Regions from separate parts of the Vibrio sp. V31_P5A7T61 genome, predicted to be linked through region 3. Evidence: predicted binding sites of a transcription regulator. Region 3 holds the regulator's gene; each other region holds the start of a gene.
What was found. The regulator CRP, encoded in region 3, controls carbon source genes, mostly activating them, when cyclic AMP is high. The targets are predictions, from matches to a motif close to TGTGANNNNNNTCACA.

Region 1 (4,395 bases), on a different contig from region 3:
CCAGGCTTATATACTCAAGAGGTCTCATTAGGTCAACATTGCTATATTGATGGTGGAGTGTCAGCATCCATCGCCGTTCAACAGGCTTGGCGTCAAGAAGCACGTTTTATCACGGTCATTCGGACTGAAACGTTAGAGGAAGAAGACCAACAAAATGCATTAGCAGAGCAAGAGTCTGATTCTCAGGTTAAATGGTTACGTGAATCGGTGAATCATATCCAGCAACATTGGCAAAATAAAATGTTGCAGTGGAAGCAAGATTGGAGTGGTTTTCTTCAACAACAAATCGCCAAGGCGCAACAGCTCAAGAAAGAGCAAAAACATCTCGATGTGTTAAATGGTGGACGTTGGTTGTTTGGTGCCGACAATATTTATCGGTTAAGCCATCTGTTAGGGAATAAATTTGATGCGGGGCTCGCAGATATGTTGATGGTCCATTATCAAACCTATTCATTGACCAGTGACTTTCTTCATACACCACCAGATGATGCATTTATTTTACAAATTGTGCCAAGTGAGCCACTGAAATCAAGTTCCTTACTCAGTAGTCAGGAAGCGTTGCTTTATGACTACGAGTTAGGTCTACAAGCTGGCTACCTATTTATTGAAACCTTTGAACAGGCTAAGCGACTCGTGACTCAGCGTCCTAATCCTCCTGTCATTGATCCTTTTTATGGCGATCAATAGGAGGAGAGTGATTTATTGGTATTCTTTTTCCCATATAAAACTCAATGTCATTCGGGTAGGTACGTTCCCTGTACCTACCGCTCAGATTAAAATACCGGCAAGATCCGCATACAGTTGGTGGTTCCTTCTACATCCATAATATCACCTTGAGTAATGATCACCAGATCGCCAAACTCGAGGAGCTTTTTGTCTTTTAGGGCTTGTAGGGCGGCTTGAGCCACCTCCGCTCCCTGACCATGGTTGCTATCAAAATAGAATGGCGTTACCCCTCGATAGAGCGCACAACGGTTCAGAGCATGCTCATTACGAGACATGGCGAAGATAGGTAATATCGAGTTAAGGCGTGAGGTCATTAGCGCAGTTCGCCCTGACTCCGTTAACGTGACCATCGCTGTTACTCCTTCAAGATGGTTGGCGGCATAAATGGTCGACATTGCTATTGTTTCTTCTTCGGTTTGGAAAGCGCGATCGATACGATAATTTTGTTGGCTGGCTTCAATCATTTTTTCTGCGCCGACACAGACTTCGGCCATGGCTTTGACGGTCTCTACTGGGTATTTACCAGCGGCGGTCTCTCCTGAAAGCATGACTGCGTCAGTGCCATCAAGTACGGCATTGGCGACGTCCATCACTTCTGCTCGGGTTGGCATTGGATTGGTGATCATCGACTCCATCATTTGAGTTGCGGTTATCACGATGCGATTGAGCTCTTTAGAACGACGAATCAGTTTCTTTTGCACCGCGATTAACTCAGGATCACCAATTTCGACACCAAGGTCGCCTCGCGCAACCATAATGACATCAGAGGCGCGAATAATATCATCGATATTTTCATCACAAGATACCGTCTCTGCACGCTCAACTTTGGCCACTAATCTTGCATTCAGTCCTGCTTCGCGAGCCAAACGCCGAGCATAATCCATATCTTTCCCATTGCGTGGAAAAGAGATCGCTAAATAATCGACGCCAATGTCAGCTGCCAGCACAATATCTCGCTTATCTTTTTCTGTTAAGGCTTCAGCAGAAAGGCCACCGCCTTTTTTATTAATGCCTTTATTATTGGATAATGGTCCGCCGATAAGAACGGTAGTGTGGATTTTACTTCCTTCTACAGCGGTGACTTGCAACTGAACTCTGCCATCGTCGAGTAATAAAATATCTTCTGCCACAACGTCATTTGGCAAAGCTTTGTAATCAATGCCGACGGTGTGCTGTGTGCCTTCACCGAGTCCGAGTTCTGCATCTAAAATGAAACTGTCGCCTTCATTGAGAAAAACCTTGTCTTCTTTGAAGGTCGATACTCGAATTTTAGGACCTTGCAGGTCGCCTAATATCGCTACGTGTCGACCTAATCGTTGAGCAATTTCGCGAACTTTTTCCGCTCGTAAACGGTGATCATCTGCCGATCCATGGGAAAAATTCATTCTGACTACATTCACCCCACAGCGAATAATCGTTTCTAACACACTACCTTGATCCGTCGATGGACCTAGTGTAGCGACAATTTTTGTTCTTCTTAACGCTGCGGTCATATTTTTCTCCTTGAAAGTCCGGCTAATAAGCGCAACCTATTGGATCTCAGTATAGACCTAAGTCTCTAAAAATAGAGGGTTTAGAAAAAAAATGACGATTTCTCGATCCAACACCCATCTTGGGTCTTTTGGTGGTGAAATCTGTGGTTTTGGGGTTAAAAACACAAACTCAAATTTATATGCGTGATGGCTGTCACGGCTATACATCAAGTTGCTTCACAATTAGTTCGCAAAGTAAAAAAATTGGCAGGTTATTGAAATCTGGAGTGCACCATGTATATGGCTCAACCAGGCCATATTGATCATATTAAACAGGTCAATGCTGGTCGTGTATATAAATTGATAGATCAAAAAGGCCCTATATCGCGCATTGACCTTTCTAAAGAGAGTGAATTAGCTCCGGCAAGTATTACTAAAATTACTCGCGAATTAATTGATGCCCACTTGATCCATGAAACGACGGTTCAAGAAGCGATCAGTCGTGGCAGACCTGCCGTTGGTCTGCAAACCAATAATCAAGGCTGGCAATTTCTTTCCATGCGCTTGGGACGAGGCTATCTGACGATTGCGTTGCATGAGTTGGGTGGTGAGGTATTGATTGACACCAAAATTGATATTCATGAAATCGATCAAGATGATGTTTTGGCGCGATTATTATTTGAAATAGAAGAGTTTTTTCAAACCTACGCCGCCCAATTAGATCGGGTGACAAGCATTGCGATTACTCTGCCGGGTTTAGTCAATTCACAGCAGGGCATGGTATTACAAATGCCCCATTATAATGTGAAAAACTTGGCGTTAGGTCCTGAGATTTATAAAGCTACTGGGTTGCCGGTATTTGTTGCGAATGATACTCGAGCTTGGGCCTTGGCAGAAAAATTATTCGGTCACTCTCAAGATGTCGATAATTCGATATTGATTTCTATTCACCACGGATTAGGGGCCGGGATTATCGTTGATGGGCGATTATTACAAGGTCGTTATGGCAATATTGGTGAGCTTGGGCACATTCAAATTGATCCTCAAGGTAAACGTTGTCATTGCGGCAATATTGGCTGTCTTGAAACGGTGGCGAGCTCGCAAGCGATTCGCGATCAGGTGTCGTTACGAATTGCTCAAGGAGAACCGTCGTCATTAGCCGAACAAGAGACGATTTCGATTGAGGACGTTTGCTTGGCGGCTGCCAATGGTGATCCGCTCGCCGTAGACGTGATTGAGCAACTCGGACGTTATTTAGGCGCTGCGATTGCGATAGTGATCAATTTGTTTAACCCTGACAAAGTGTTAATTGGTGGGGTGATGAATCAAGCAAAAACGGTGTTGTATCCTGCGATTCAGCGCTGTATTGAAGAGCAAAGCCTTCCTGCCTATCACCAACATCTGCAGTTGGTTGAATCCCGTTTTTATAAACAAGCCACAATGCCAGGAGCGGCTTTAATCAAGCAAGCGCTCTACGATGGTTTATTATTAATGAAAGTGGTTGAAGGATAATTTTTCTTCGTTTTTTTTGCACGACAGTTTACATTGTTCGCCTAAATTAATGATCTACCCAAGTGCCTCACAGAAATTTAGGTATATACTGTAAACGATGGTGCTTTTCTATTAGCGGGATTTTCTATGTCGAGTATCTTAAATACGGTCGATCAGCGTACCAATTTGGTGGGAGAGAACCGCCTAGAACTGTTGCTGTTTAGTTTAAATAGTCGACAGATTTTTGCGATCAACGTATTTAAGGTACGTGAAGTAATCAAGGTACCGCCAACGACTAAAATGCCCGGTTCTCATCCGAACATTATGGGGGTTGCTTCTCTACGAGGTGTTGCGGTTCCGATCATTGATCTTCGTCGAGCGATTGGTTTTCCTGAAACCAAGCTGGACAATCAAGAGCACAACTTAATCATTACCGAATACAACCGTACCGTGCAGGGTTTTTTGGTTGGTCAGGTACGCAATATCATTAATACCGCATGGACCGAGATTCAGCCACCACCAAAGTCGGTTGGGCGTTCAAACTACCTGACCGCGATTACGCACATTAAAGAGCAAAATCAAAACCATATTGTTGAAGTGATTGACGTAGAAAAAGTGCTCGCTGAAATTATCGACTATGATGTATCGATTTCTGAACATGTGTTAGATCATGACATATTAGGTGAAATGGTTGGGCGTAACATTT
Region 2 (4,395 bases), on a different contig from region 3:
GAGATCAATCAGCTTTTTGTACAGCTCCTCAGCACTAATATGTTGGCACTCAGGCTGCTGCAATACTTCTAAAATCTTTAGCCGTGGAAGGGTTACTTTAAGACCTGCATCCTTTAGCGCTTGGTTATTGTCTGACATATACTTTCCCGTTGATGATCTGCAGTCGTAAACAGAGGTCAATGTTGTTCCACATTATAGGCCACTCGATTAAAACAATAAACCACGAACTTCAAAGGGTTACTGTAATTACTACAAAATCGAGTTTCATCACGGAGAAATCTGATCTGACCAGTTACAATTATGCAACATTAACTTGTGTGTAGCTTCGCTGAGTGAGGTGCTCATTGAGCATCACGATCAGTGAAGATGAGATAGAGTCTAAGGCACGGATAGCATGAATAAAACACTTGAGAAGTTGTATAAACCTAATATTGTGAAGTGGGCATTAAATAGTTGGCCACCTTTTTGGGGATCTGGGATAAAAATCGAGTCAATCAGCGAAGACTTTCGTGAAGCTAGATTGCGTTTAAAGCTTCGTTGGTGGAATAAAAATGCCAATCGTTCCCAATATGGTGGCAGCATCTTCTCTTTAACGGACCCCGTATATTCATTAATGCTGATGGGGGTTTTAGGTCGCCAGTATTATGTTTGGGATAAAGAGGCGAGCATTAATTTCATTAAGCCGGGACACAGTGATTTGTATGCTGAGTTTTTGATTTCTCAAGCTCAACTGGATGCGATATTAGTGGCGACGGCAAATGGCGATAAATGCTTTCCTGAATTTATTATTCACGTCAAAGACAAACAGGGTGATGTGGTTTCTGAAGTGCATCGTAAGTTGTATGTTCGTAAAAAGCCTAAGTATCGTCAAGAGAGTGATTATCAAACCGATAACGCTGCATAATGGTGTTCAGCGAGACGATGGATGAGTATGACAAAGTTGTATCCAAGCTTCTGCAGTGCGAGAGACGTAACGTTCACTATGCCAAATAACACTTAACGTCCAATCAATACTGGGATTGAGCGGCTTAATTAAAACGCCTTCATTTTGGATTCTTAAGCAGAGTGGCTCGGGTAAAAAGGCGACTCCGATGCCACTTTTTACAAGCGCAACGAGAAAATCCCATTGGCTACTTCGCGCCGCAATTTGTGGGGTAAATCCATGTGCTAGACATTGCTGATGGACATAGTCACTAAGAGTAAACTCTTTAGTGTAAAGATAAAAAGGCGCTTCTTTGAGTGATGGCCAATCAATCGTTGTCATGGCAGTCCAAGGCATGGTTTGCGGTAATACAGCATAAATTGGGTAACTGTCTAATACTAAAGTGCTGAGATGTTGCTCTGCGTGGCGCGATAGCATCGTAATGGCAACATCCAATTCTCCATCAAGTACCGCTTGTTCTATTTTTCTCCCGCCATACTCGACGATCGTCATTTCTACGGCTGGGTAGGTTTGTCGATATTGTCTGATCAAGCCAGCATAAAGATGCCCCACCATAGGAGGAATACCTAGACGCAGTTGCCCTCCTTGGAGCTGGTTAAGATCGATCAGTTCAGCTTCTAGCTGAGTAAAGTGAGTCAAAATCTCTTGTGCACGTAAATACACAATGTGTCCTGCATCGGTTAGCCAAAATCGATGGCCTTGACGATGGAGTAATGACTGCCCAATTTCTTGTTCAAGGCTACGGATCATTTTACTGATCGTCGGTTGGGTAACAAAAAGTTTCTCCGAGGCACGGGTAAAGCTCTGTTGATTGATGAGTTCAACAAAATAGCGTAGGGCTTTAATATCCATAAGAAAGCGGTTCTCTGTGTTCGATTGATTCCATATTGGCATAATTTTTATAATAAAAATTCATTTTATGAAATTTTAATGCTCTCTATACTGTGATTAATTTCACACAATGAGCGAATGATGCCATGAGGAAGATTGAAACTGTTTTGCTGACCATTGGGCAAATTGTTGCGTTAGGTTTGATATGGGTAATCGCCGACCGTTTGGTTGATTACTTACACTTGCCTATCCCTGCCAATCTCACAGGTATGCTGTTATTGCTGACGTTGGTATTCAGTAAGATTGTTAACGTTGAATGGCTGCGACGAGGTGCGGCTTGGCTTTTAGCAGAAATGTTACTGTTTTTTGTTCCGGCGGTCGTTGCCGTGGTCAATTATCAGCCGCTGGTGCGTGAACAGGGCGGACGAATTATCTTAGTATTAGTGCTGAGTACGGTTTTAGTGATAGCGGTGACTGCGTGGGTCGTGGATAAATTATACCGCTTGGAGCTTAAATTAGCGCGCCGAAAAAGTAATAAGTTAGCGGGAGCCTTATAATGTTGCACTCGGTCTCATTACTCGGCATGACGTGTTTGGTACTGACTTTAGCACTCTATTACGTCTGTAAAATGCTCTATCAGCGCAAACGAACAATTTTTTTGATGCCTTTATTGCTGGCCCCATTACTGTTGGTGCTGATTGTCATTGGTATGGATATTCCTTATCCATCGTATATGGAAGAGTCTCGCTGGCTATTATGGTTACTTGGGCCAGCCACCGTCGCCTTTGCGATTCCTGTGTACGATAATCGGCTTTTAATTCGTCGTCATTGGTTGTCATTATCGGTTGGTGTGGTGGTTTCCGTGATTGTGGCTGTGAGCAGTACCGTCTTGCTGGCACGCTGGTTTGAATTACCAGAGTTACTGCAGCGTAGCTTAGCCATGCGCTCGATAACGACCCCTTTTGCCGTGGAAGCAACACGTGCCATTGGCGGTGAAAGTGACTTAACGGCCCTGTTTGTGGTACTCACGGGTGTTATTGGAATGGCGGTTGGTGAAAGTATATTAACTTTCTTATCGATTCGTTCTCGATTTGGGCGTGGGGCGAGCTTAGGGGCTTCTGCCCATGGTGCAGGCACCGCGAAAGCGTATCAAATGGGAAATGCAGAAGGGGTGGTATCGAGTGTCGTCATGATGATAGCCGGTATGGTAACGGTACTGATTGCGCCCTTTTTAGGCCAGCTATTGTGGTAAATAGATCCAATAATTCATAAAGAGTTTGTGTTAAAAGAAACCGCCCAAGTGAGGGCGGTTGCTGGTTTAGTCTTCTAGCTCAGCTAAGCACATTTCTTCGTATACTTGCTGAACCCAAGCGGTCACACGTTGCTCGGTCAACTCTGGTTGACGGTCTTCATCAATGCATAGACCAACAAAATGATTATCATCGACTAATGCTTTAGACGCTTCAAATTCATAACCTTCCGTTGGCCAATGACCAATAATCGTTGCGCCTTTGGCTTGGATGATGTCTCGAACGGTGCCCATAGCATCACAGAAATACTCTGCGTAGTCTTCTTGATCACCACAGCCAAAAATAGCCACGAGTTTCGTCGAAAAATCAATGGCTTCTAATTCAGGGAAGAAATCATCCCAATCACACTGTGCTTCACCATAGTACCAAGTGGGAATGCCAAGCAGTAAAAGATCAAAGTTATCAATATCTTCTTTACTACTTTTCGCGATATCTTGTACGTGAACCAGTTGTTTGCCGAGTTGTTTTTGAATCATTTTTGCAATAGCTTCGGTGTTACCTGTATCGCTACCAAAAAAGATACCTACACTTGCCATAGAGTCTTTACCTTTAAATCAATCTGCTTGCGCGAACTATACCACTGTTATTTGTTAAAGTTAATCCACCTATTGACTTTCAAATTTCCCTTAACTTGTTATGGATTAAGCGCTTTAGGCGATAAACTTACGAATCGCACGGAGTACTTCTGCTGGTTTTTCAGCATGTAACCAGTGGCCAGTATTGGCTATAACATGTGCTTTGGCATGGCTAAATTGTTGCTGGATAGCGGGTTGATGCTCTGCCATTAAATAGTTTGAATCTGCCCCTTTAATAAATAAGGTAGGGGTTGAGTTACAGGCAATCGGTTCCCAACCAAGAATATTCCAGTAGTTGGCTTTAATTGCAGGAACATTAAATCGCCAAGTCATGACGCTATCTTGGTTGACCAAGGATTTCCCCAGAAATTGGCGAACGCCTTCCTGATCGATATGCTGGGCTAAAAGGGTCATCACTTCACTGCGAGAGGATGGTTTTTGTTCTAACACTGCATCGAGACCATCAATCACCTGTTGATGACGATGCACGCTATAGGCAACGGGGGCCATGTCTAGCACGATTAACCGTTGAACGATATCGGGGGCAAGATCGGCTAATTTCATAGCTACTTTACCGCCCATGGAGTGACCAATGATTGTCGCTTGAGTGATAGCCAACTCGGTGAGCAGTTGATCGACATCGCGCGCCATTAACGCGTAGTTATGTTCTGAAGCGTGAAACGATTGTCCATGGTTACGTAGGTCAATACTCAGCACTTGATGATCGTGTTTCAGA
Region 3 (4,395 bases):
CTACGCTAATTGGCGACAGAAATAAAAATTAGCGTCATTTAGCGTCATATGGCAGCAAAATATCGTAAAACAGAGATTATCAGTTCATAAAATCATGAGGTATTTATGATCGTTCCTTGGCAACATATCGCCAGTGACACTCTAGACAATTTAATTCGTGAGTTTGTATTACGCGAAGGCACTGACTACGGTGAAAGTGAAATCAGCTTACAAGACAAAATCGATCAAGTCATCGCTCAACTGCGCAGTGGGCAAGCGATGATCGTCTATTCTGAGTTACACGAAACGATCGATATCAAAAGTACCGCACGCTGACGGTAAAAATCGGCGTTTTCTGCTGCGTTTTTTCCATGATATAGTGAAACCAGCCATGGGCTTTGCCCCTCAAGGATCAACAGACAAGGTATGTCATGTCAGCAAAACACCCCATTATTGCGGTCACCGGTTCATCAGGCGCTGGTACAACGACCACATCAGAAGCTTTCCGCAAAATGTTCAATATGATGAACATTAAACCCGCTTGGGTGGAAGGTGATAGCTTCCACCGCTTCACTCGTCCAGAAATGGATATTGAAATTCGTAAAGCAAGAGAACAAGGTCGACATATTAGCTACTTCGGTCCGCAAGCGAATGACTTCCCTGCTCTGCAGGATTTTTTCCGCCAATATGGCAAAACGGGCGCAGGACAAATTCGTCGTTATCTGCATACTTTTGATGAAGCCGTCCCCTATAATCAGATGCCTGGTACCTTCACACCTTGGCAGCAGTTGCCTGATGATACCAATGTCTTATTTTATGAAGGCTTACATGGCGGAGTGGTCGATGGTGACATTAATGTCGCGCAACATGTCGATTTTTTGATTGGCATGGTTCCAATTGTCAATTTGGAATGGATCCAAAAATACGTGCGCGATACTCGTGACCGCGGCCATTCTCGTGAAGCCGTCATGGATTCTATCGTTCGCTCAATGGACGATTATCTGAATTACATTACCCCTCAGTTTTCGCGTACGCACATTAACTTTCAACGAGTGCCTACGGTCGACACCTCAAATCCTCTCAATGCGAAAGGCATCCCGAGTTTAGATGAAAGCTTTGTGGTGATCCGTTTACGCGGAATAAAGAATGTCGATTATCCCTATTTACTGGCAATGATTGATGGCTCGTTTATGTCGCGTCACAACACGATTGTGGTTCCTGGCGGCAAAATGGGCTTTGCTATGGAACTTATCGTGCAACCCTTACTCCAGCAATTAATTGAATCCGGAAAAATTGGTTGAGATTGCCTTATCTTGACCTGATGAGTAAGAAATTCGCATAATCGGTCAGGCTACGGTCTTATTAACACGATTACTTTTCATACCGTGATCATGTGCACGTTTTTGCGTAAAATATCCATGGTTTGATACGATTAAAATCAAGAAATCGCGTTCGAAAAAGGATACTATTCCTTACCGAACACAAGATAGCTTGCAGCCATTAGGAAGTCCTCTTATTCTAGTTAATCCATTAAGGCTTCGCTAAAATATACGGACAGCAGCGAGCGTACCCTGCAGAGGAAGTGAGATATTATGGTTCTAGGTAAACCTCAAACCGACCCAACACTAGAGTGGTTCCTTTCACATTGTCATATTCATAAGTACCCTTCAAAAAGCACGCTGATCCATGCGGGCGAAAAAGCGGAAACCTTGTACTACATTGTTAAAGGTTCTGTTGCGGTACTGATTAAAGACGAAGAAGGTAAAGAGATGATTCTTTCTTACCTTAACCAAGGTGATTTCATCGGCGAGCTTGGTCTGTTCGAAGAAGATCAAGAACGTACCGCTTGGGTTCGAGCTAAATCCCCTTGTGAAGTCGCGGAAATTTCTTTTAAGAAGTTCCGTCAATTGATTCAAGTTAACCCCGATATCCTGATGCGTCTATCAGGGCAAATGGCTCGTCGCCTACAAGTGACCAGCCAAAAAGTCGGTGATTTGGCGTTCCTTGATGTGACTGGTCGTATTGCACAAACTCTACTAAACCTAGCAAAACAACCCGATGCAATGACTCACCCTGATGGGATGCAAATCAAAATCACTCGTCAAGAAATTGGTCAAATCGTTGGTTGCTCTCGTGAAACCGTTGGCCGGATTCTGAAAATGCTTGAAGAGCAAAATCTGATATCAGCACACGGTAAAACCATCGTGGTCTACGGCACTCGTTAACCTCTGGTTTAACATGCTTAAAGCCTGAATAAGCTACTTTAGTTGACCTAAAGTAGCTTTTTTGTTGTTCATCGTTGGCTACCCGTTCCGTTTTTTACTAACGAAGATCGGTACTTTCAAAGATTTTATCTGCTGAAGCCGCCACAAAGCCGCTATACAGTTGACCGTTCGCCATCGGATAACGTTTAGCGAACTCATAAAAACCACCAGGGATCACTTCAACACCGTCGTTAAACGAGACTGGCACCTTATCAGCCATAGTCGAGGACTGTTCTAGTAATACTTCTGGTGTGCCTTTCACTTCACCGCCATTTTCATTGATAGTAAAGCCCGCCTGACGCAGATGATCATTGACCGCTTTGACCTCATTAAATGCCTTGAGCTGATTAACACTCACCGTAAAGTGATTGGCCCCATAACCATGGGCGGCTAACCACGCCGCATACTCGCTTTCTTTGGCTAAGATTTGATAATCTGCAAACGAGAGATCCCATAGACGGCCGGCGTAAAGAAAATCGACATCATCAAGGCGAGTCGTCTCGACTTGAGCCACTAACTTAGCGACTATCGCTTGTAACTCTGCTGAGCACTCTTCGACCTCCAATTCACTAATAAATACCTTAGGTTGCTTAGGATCAGGGTGCTCATAATGCTTCGCCACCAGCTTTTTGCTTTCAAACAGATAATCACCGCAAGCAACGTAGCCTAAGGCCAGAAACGGCTTGGCCAAAGTCTCTATACCCAGTGGTGCGATATTAAAAGTTCGTAAAGCAATGTGGTCATTGATCAGTGCTTCGTCTTCCTGGAGCAAATGATGGACTTTTTCTGCCGCAGGGCAAAGACGCTGAATATAGTCATTCCATAAACATTGAAAAAGCGCACTTGGCGTCATGACGCCTCCTTGTCAGTGGGTGGATAACGCCTCTCGCGATAGAGACGTTATGGGTTAAACATTATCTACACTCTTTAGCTGTGTTGACGACTTAAGGCAAAACAACCCCTGGTGATAGTGTCGCGGGTAATTCTGTCGTTTGCCCTTCCATCGACGCCATTGGGTAAGCACAGTAATCCGCGGCGTAAAACGCGCTGGGGCGTAAGTTACCTGACGCACCCGGCCCACCAAAGGGAGCATCGCCACTGGCTCCGGTAAGTTGACGGTTACGGTTAACAATTCCGGCGCGAATATGATCAATAAAATATTGCCACTCTTGATCGTCGGTCGACACTAAGCCTGCTGACAAACCAAAGCGCGTATTATTAGCCAGTGCTACAGCTTGAGGCAGTGTTTGATAACGAATGACTTGCAATAATGGGCCGAAATATTCTTCATCAGGTAAATCATTAATCGCAGTGACATCAATAATCCCTGGTGTGACGAACGCCGCTTGTTGTGCCTTCGCGGTTAATAAACTTTTTCCGCCTAACGCTTGTAAATTCGCTTGTGCCGTCAAAATAAACTCAGCGGCAGCACGTGAAATCTGTGGCCCCATAAAGGGTGCAGGATCAGCAAAAGGCTGATCAATGCGCAGCTGCTCGGTCGCTTTTAGCAACTTATCAAGCAACTTATCGCCTTTTTCGCCTTCAGGTAAATAAAGACGACGAGCGCAAGTACAACGTTGTCCCGCACTAATAAACGCTGACTGAATAATAGTGTATACCGCCGCATCAATATCGCCATAGTGCTCAGAAATCACCATCGGATTATTGCCGCCCATCTCCAGTGCTAACATTTTATCGGGTTGACCGGCAAACTGACGATGTAAGAGGTGACCAGTATTCGCACTACCAGTAAAGAGCAAGCCATCAATATTTTTTGATTGCGCGAGCGCAATACCCGTTTCTTTCGCACCTTGTACTAGGTTAAGCACACCATCGGGCAATCCCGCCGCTTGCCATAACTGCATCGCTAGCTCACCAGTCCATGGGGTTTGCTCTGAAGGTTTAAACACCACGGTATTACCAGCCAGTAAAGCAGGAACAATATGGCCATTGGGTAAATGGGCAGGAAAATTATATGGACCAAATACCGCCATTACGCCAAGGGGACGATGCCGCAATACAATCGTATTACCTGCCACCTCACGTTGCTGCTGCCCAGTACGTTCATGGTAAGCACGAATAGAAATCGCAATTTTACCAGCCATCGCCGCGGCTTCGGTGCGCGTTTCCCATAATGGTTTACCGGTTTCTT
Region 4 (4,395 bases), on a different contig from region 3:
TTGAGAAGGGGATGCAAAGCTTATTAAGCTCGGTCGATGCTCCGATAAAGAACAAACACACTGATGAGTTTGATCGTATTACTCAATGGGTGAGTGCACTTGCCGAGTCTTCAACACAAACTCAAGAAAAACTGCAAGAAACACTACAAAAATTTGACGCATTATACCATGGACATACGGTTGGGATGATCCTATTAACTGATAAGATCATCGTGGATGTCAGCCCTACCTTGTTAATGTTGTTAGGGTTTCAACGTGAGCAACTGATTGGGCAACCGATAGGCAGTATCTGTGGATGCCACAACACTCAATGTGGCTCCGATCAATTTTATCGTTTACTCAGTCAAGGGCAGCATCACTTTGAAACAGCCATGAAGCGCAGTAATGGTACTGAGATCATCTGTTCGGTGGAAGCGGCGTTACTCAATGATCGTGATCAAACGTCTATTATGTTATCGGTGAAGGATATCAGTGAGCAAAAGCAGCAAGCGGCATTAATCCAAACCTTAACCCATTATGATCCCGTTTCAGGTTTATTAAATCGTCCTACGTTGGTGGACAATGCGAATCAATTATTACTTAATCACCCTCCGTTTAGTATTCTTTACTTATACGCAGCACGATTAAAAGAGATAGAGGCGGTATATGGTCATGATTATTATGATAGGGCTGTGCAGCATCTTGCGACGACTTTAAAACATACATTTCCTGATCTCTCGATAGGACGGGTGAGTGAGCATGCCTTTATGGTATTAAGTACGGATTCCCAAGATGAGTTAATACAAAAGGGCAATCGCATTTTAACGATTTATCGCCAGAAAATTGTGCTAGAAGATATTGAGTGCGATCTTGGCTTAAAAGCGACTTTAGTCTCTTCGTCTATTGGAATGAAGGATTTTGAGCGTTTATCTCGTGGTGCTGATTATGCGGCGACTCACCATCGCTCCAGTGTATTTGTCACTATGGTCAGTGCAGAAGATACTCAACGCGCAGAGACATTATTAGTGATACATCGAGATATTATCTCTGCGCTAAAAGAAGGCCAATTTATGGCCTATTATCAGCCGATTGTAAAAGCCTCATCGGGTGAATTAGTAGGTTTTGAAGCGCTTGCTCGTTGGCAGCATCCACAGCTTGGTTTGCTTTTCCCTGAAGTTTTTATTCCTGTGGCTGAGCAGAGAAAATTAATTGTTGAGCTCGGAGAGCAAATCCTTGATAAAGCTTGCCAATTTATTCAGAGTTTACCTCACCATGAAAGTCATCATTTGAGTATTCATGTCAATATTTCCAGTCCACATTTTCATCATAATAGCTTAGTTGATACATTAAAACGTCTGATTCATCATTACCAACTGCATCCTAGGCAACTGGTGCTTGAATTAACAGAAAGTATTTTATTGGGTGCAGAAGAAGATATCATTCAACGGATGCAAACCATTAAAGCTCTAGGAGTGCAACTTGCCCTCGATGATTTTGGTACCGGTTATTCTTCTTTTAGTTCGTTGTGTAATTTCCCATTAGACATTGTCAAATTGGACAAATCTTATATTGATCGTCTGGAAGATAATCAAAAAGCGCAAATACTGATTAAAAATATTATCTATATGGCTCAAGAGCTGGGTATGACGACGGTTGCTGAAGGTGTTGAAAGTGTCGATCAGCTTAGGCAATTGCTGGTGTGGGATATTGATGAAATCCAAGGATACTATTTTTATAAACCGATGACTTCGGAGCAGGCAAAGGAGCATTTTTTGACACTACTCCAACCCTAAACCGACGAGCGATGTAGGGTTGGAACGTCATGGTTACAACGCAAGATAAGACAATGGAAGGTCTGGATTAATCGTTTCTAACGTGGCTTGTGTATCGGCTAAATGGCTGATTTGACCTTGTGCCATCTCGACTAACGCAGCGCCCGCTAAGTCGGTGAATTCTTCCCCTGCCATACGCAATTGGATTAACGCGACTTGTAACGGTGGTAAGCTTGGATTAAAAGCGGCATTCTCGGCATAAGCGCCGCTGTATTCAGCACCAGAAGCACTGCGCAAAGCTACGCCACTGAGATTATTAGTATAAGGGGCATGACTACGATTGAGTGCGCCGATGGCGGTTTGAATTAACGCATCTTGATCATCACTACGGTAACCATGATCAATCGGGGTCATTAATGCAGATTGAATTCCCAAATCACTTGGACCAAAAGATTCAGGTAAATAATACTGTAAGGACTTTTCTTCACGTTGTGGCAGTTGAATGGTTAAAGAGGGAGCGGTGTTCAGTTCATTCATAAACTGTCGGCAGTGACCACAAGGACTATAGTTAACGGTCATACTGGCTAGACCTTGTTCACCCTTCATCCACGCATGGCTGATCGCGGCTTGCTCTGCATGAATCGTTTGTCCTAGCTGTGCTCCAGAGAATTCCATGTTAGCGCCAAAATAGAGTCGTCCACTCACTCCTCGAGCAATCGCCCCCACATGAAAATTTGAAATAGGTACGTACGCATAAGCGGCAGCGAGTGGCAATAAAGCGACTCTGAGATCGGCGTCACTTAATCCCGATAAGGCGAGTAATTGATTGAATTGATCAGCAGAAAGGGTGGCATCAAAATGATCAGCCGTGACGATGGGCGTTAGATACTCGGTAAGCGCGGCTGGCATTGGTGATAATGCCTGTTCAATTCGGCTATGCATAATTCATCCTTAATTGGTCAATTGAGCTCCATTTTAGATAATTATCGCGACCAATCTGTGATTTTTATCACTTTTTTAAATGTAAATTGATTTCATTTTTCATAATTAGAGTGAGGTCACACATAATACCCATCGAATTTCCCAAAACCTCAACAAGGCGAGTTTAATAAAAAAGCCATAGACTAAAAGCAAACAAGCCGGGAGCTAAAATGGAGGTGATTACACCACAGAGCACAAGAGCCAACGAGCTGAACGCCGCGTCTCGAGGATCTTTTTCAGCGCAGGTAGCCGTTCCTAGCGCGTGAGCAATAGTCCCTGTGGTTAAGCCTCTGGCAATCGGGTGGGTAATATTAAGCAGGTTATAAATCGGGTAGGCCATAATCGCGCCAAATAACCCCACCAACAGGACAAGAATGGCGGCGATAGCGGGCTCTCCACCCAAATTACTGCTCACTTCCATGGCAATCGGTGTGGTGACGGATTTGCCCATCAAGGCAGCGACTAACGCGACATCCGCTTGCATTGATAAGGCAATAATACTGGCCGTGAGCATGGACATAATACTTCCCACCCCACAGGCTAATAGAATAATCCGCCAATTCGAACGGATTTGTGGTAATTGCTCATAGAGGGGATAAGCGAGCGCCACGACGGCTGGCTGGAGTAAATCACTGATCCAATGGTTATCGGCGTAGTAGACTTGGTAAGGAACCTCTAAAACGATCAGTAACGGAATTAAGATAGCGATGCAGATCAACAATGGGTTGACCAAAGGTGAACGGTATTTTTGTGCTACCCAACGAGCGAAAAAAAACACCATCAGCGTAACCAGTAACCACATTATTTTTTGCCTCTTTTGAGAAAGCGATCAAGCACATAGCCAAGAGAAACTAAAACCAAAGCGGTACCGCCAATCGCACTGGCGAGAATCGGCCAAAGATTAGCGGATAACCTATCAAAATGGACCATCAAACCGACGCTGATCGGTACGAACAGCAAAATCATATAACGGATAAAAAGATGCGCGCTGGGCCGAACCCAGTCGACGGGAACGAGACCGCTAGCCAGTAAAGCAAATAAAATCAACAAGCCAAAAATACTGCCTGGAATCGTAATTCCTAACCATTGTTGTAGGCTAACTCCAGCCCAAAGACAGAGGAAAATCAGTCCCATTGAGACTACGTACTGCGCGGTCGTTTTCAATAATTTGGCTAAGTTAGGTATCATAGCGTTAATAAAGCCTTCTTTTTATAAGCCGTTTAAGAAGCCAGCGCTTCAACATAATGATACACCGCTTTCAGTATGGCGATTTTTTTAGCATCGTGTTGATGTTGCTCGACCAAATTTTCTAAGTTGAGCATATAACTTGGTAACTGAGTAGCAAAGTAATCTTGACAATGGCTTGCCCAGCGGCGCTGCTCTGTTTCATTGAGTGTCCAAGGATAATGACGAGCTCGATAACGAAACAGCAGGGGCGCAATGCGTTGATCACTGAATTGAATATCTAAATCAGCGAGTGACTCCGGCGCCGCAGAGCGAATAATGTCCATTGCCGCGCGATCGGAAGGAGAAAAGAACCCATCATAGAGTTGGCTATCGACATCACTGCTGGCTGAAAAATCACGTTCAGCACTAAACACATCCACTAACTTTTCACGCAATGTTGGTTGTTGACGAATTTGCGAAAGATGAGCCAAGCACT

Region 1: the regulator CRP is predicted to act here: its motif matches at 2,402-2,417, upstream of mlc (sugar metabolism global transcriptional regulator Mlc).
Region 2: the regulator CRP is predicted to act here: its motif matches at 1,887-1,902, upstream of CAG58_RS13860 (CidA/LrgA family protein).
Region 4: the regulator CRP is predicted to act here: its motif matches at 2,799-2,814, upstream of cdd (cytidine deaminase).

What each region holds. Positions count from the first base shown of each region.
Region 1 is NZ_WXWI01000033.1:216,478-220,872, forward strand. Features, by position in the region: gene CAG58_RS08560 (patatin-like phospholipase family protein) at 1-687, shown strand, start outside; gene pyk (pyruvate kinase) at 774-2,219, opposite strand; gene mlc (sugar metabolism global transcriptional regulator Mlc) at 2,493-3,710, shown strand; gene CAG58_RS08575 (chemotaxis protein CheV) at 3,837-4,395, shown strand, end outside.
Region 2 is NZ_WXWI01000059.1:137,510-141,904, reverse strand. Features, by position in the region: gene fcrX (ferric iron uptake transcriptional regulator FcrX) at 1-138, opposite strand, end outside; gene CAG58_RS13870 (DUF4442 domain-containing protein) at 395-904, shown strand; gene CAG58_RS13865 (LysR family transcriptional regulator) at 911-1,795, opposite strand; gene CAG58_RS13860 (CidA/LrgA family protein) at 1,921-2,331, shown strand; gene CAG58_RS13855 (LrgB family protein) at 2,331-3,026, shown strand; gene fldA (flavodoxin FldA) at 3,093-3,620, opposite strand; gene CAG58_RS13845 (alpha/beta fold hydrolase) at 3,735-4,395, opposite strand, start outside.
Region 3 is NZ_WXWI01000057.1:87,391-91,785, reverse strand. Features, by position in the region: gene CAG58_RS12655 (hydrolase) at 1-25, shown strand, start outside; gene CAG58_RS12650 (YheU family protein) at 106-315, shown strand; gene CAG58_RS12645 (phosphoribulokinase) at 411-1,280, shown strand; gene crp (cAMP-activated global transcriptional regulator CRP) at 1,572-2,204, shown strand; gene CAG58_RS12635 (DUF1338 domain-containing protein) at 2,302-3,096, opposite strand; gene astD (succinylglutamate-semialdehyde dehydrogenase) at 3,188-4,395, opposite strand, start outside.
Region 4 is NZ_WXWI01000021.1:80,671-85,065, reverse strand. Features, by position in the region: gene CAG58_RS03945 (EAL domain-containing protein) at 1-1,772, shown strand, start outside; gene cdd (cytidine deaminase) at 1,806-2,693, opposite strand; gene CAG58_RS03935 (CidB/LrgB family autolysis modulator) at 2,857-3,534, opposite strand; gene CAG58_RS03930 (CidA/LrgA family protein) at 3,534-3,920, opposite strand; gene sbcB (exodeoxyribonuclease I) at 3,953-4,395, opposite strand, start outside.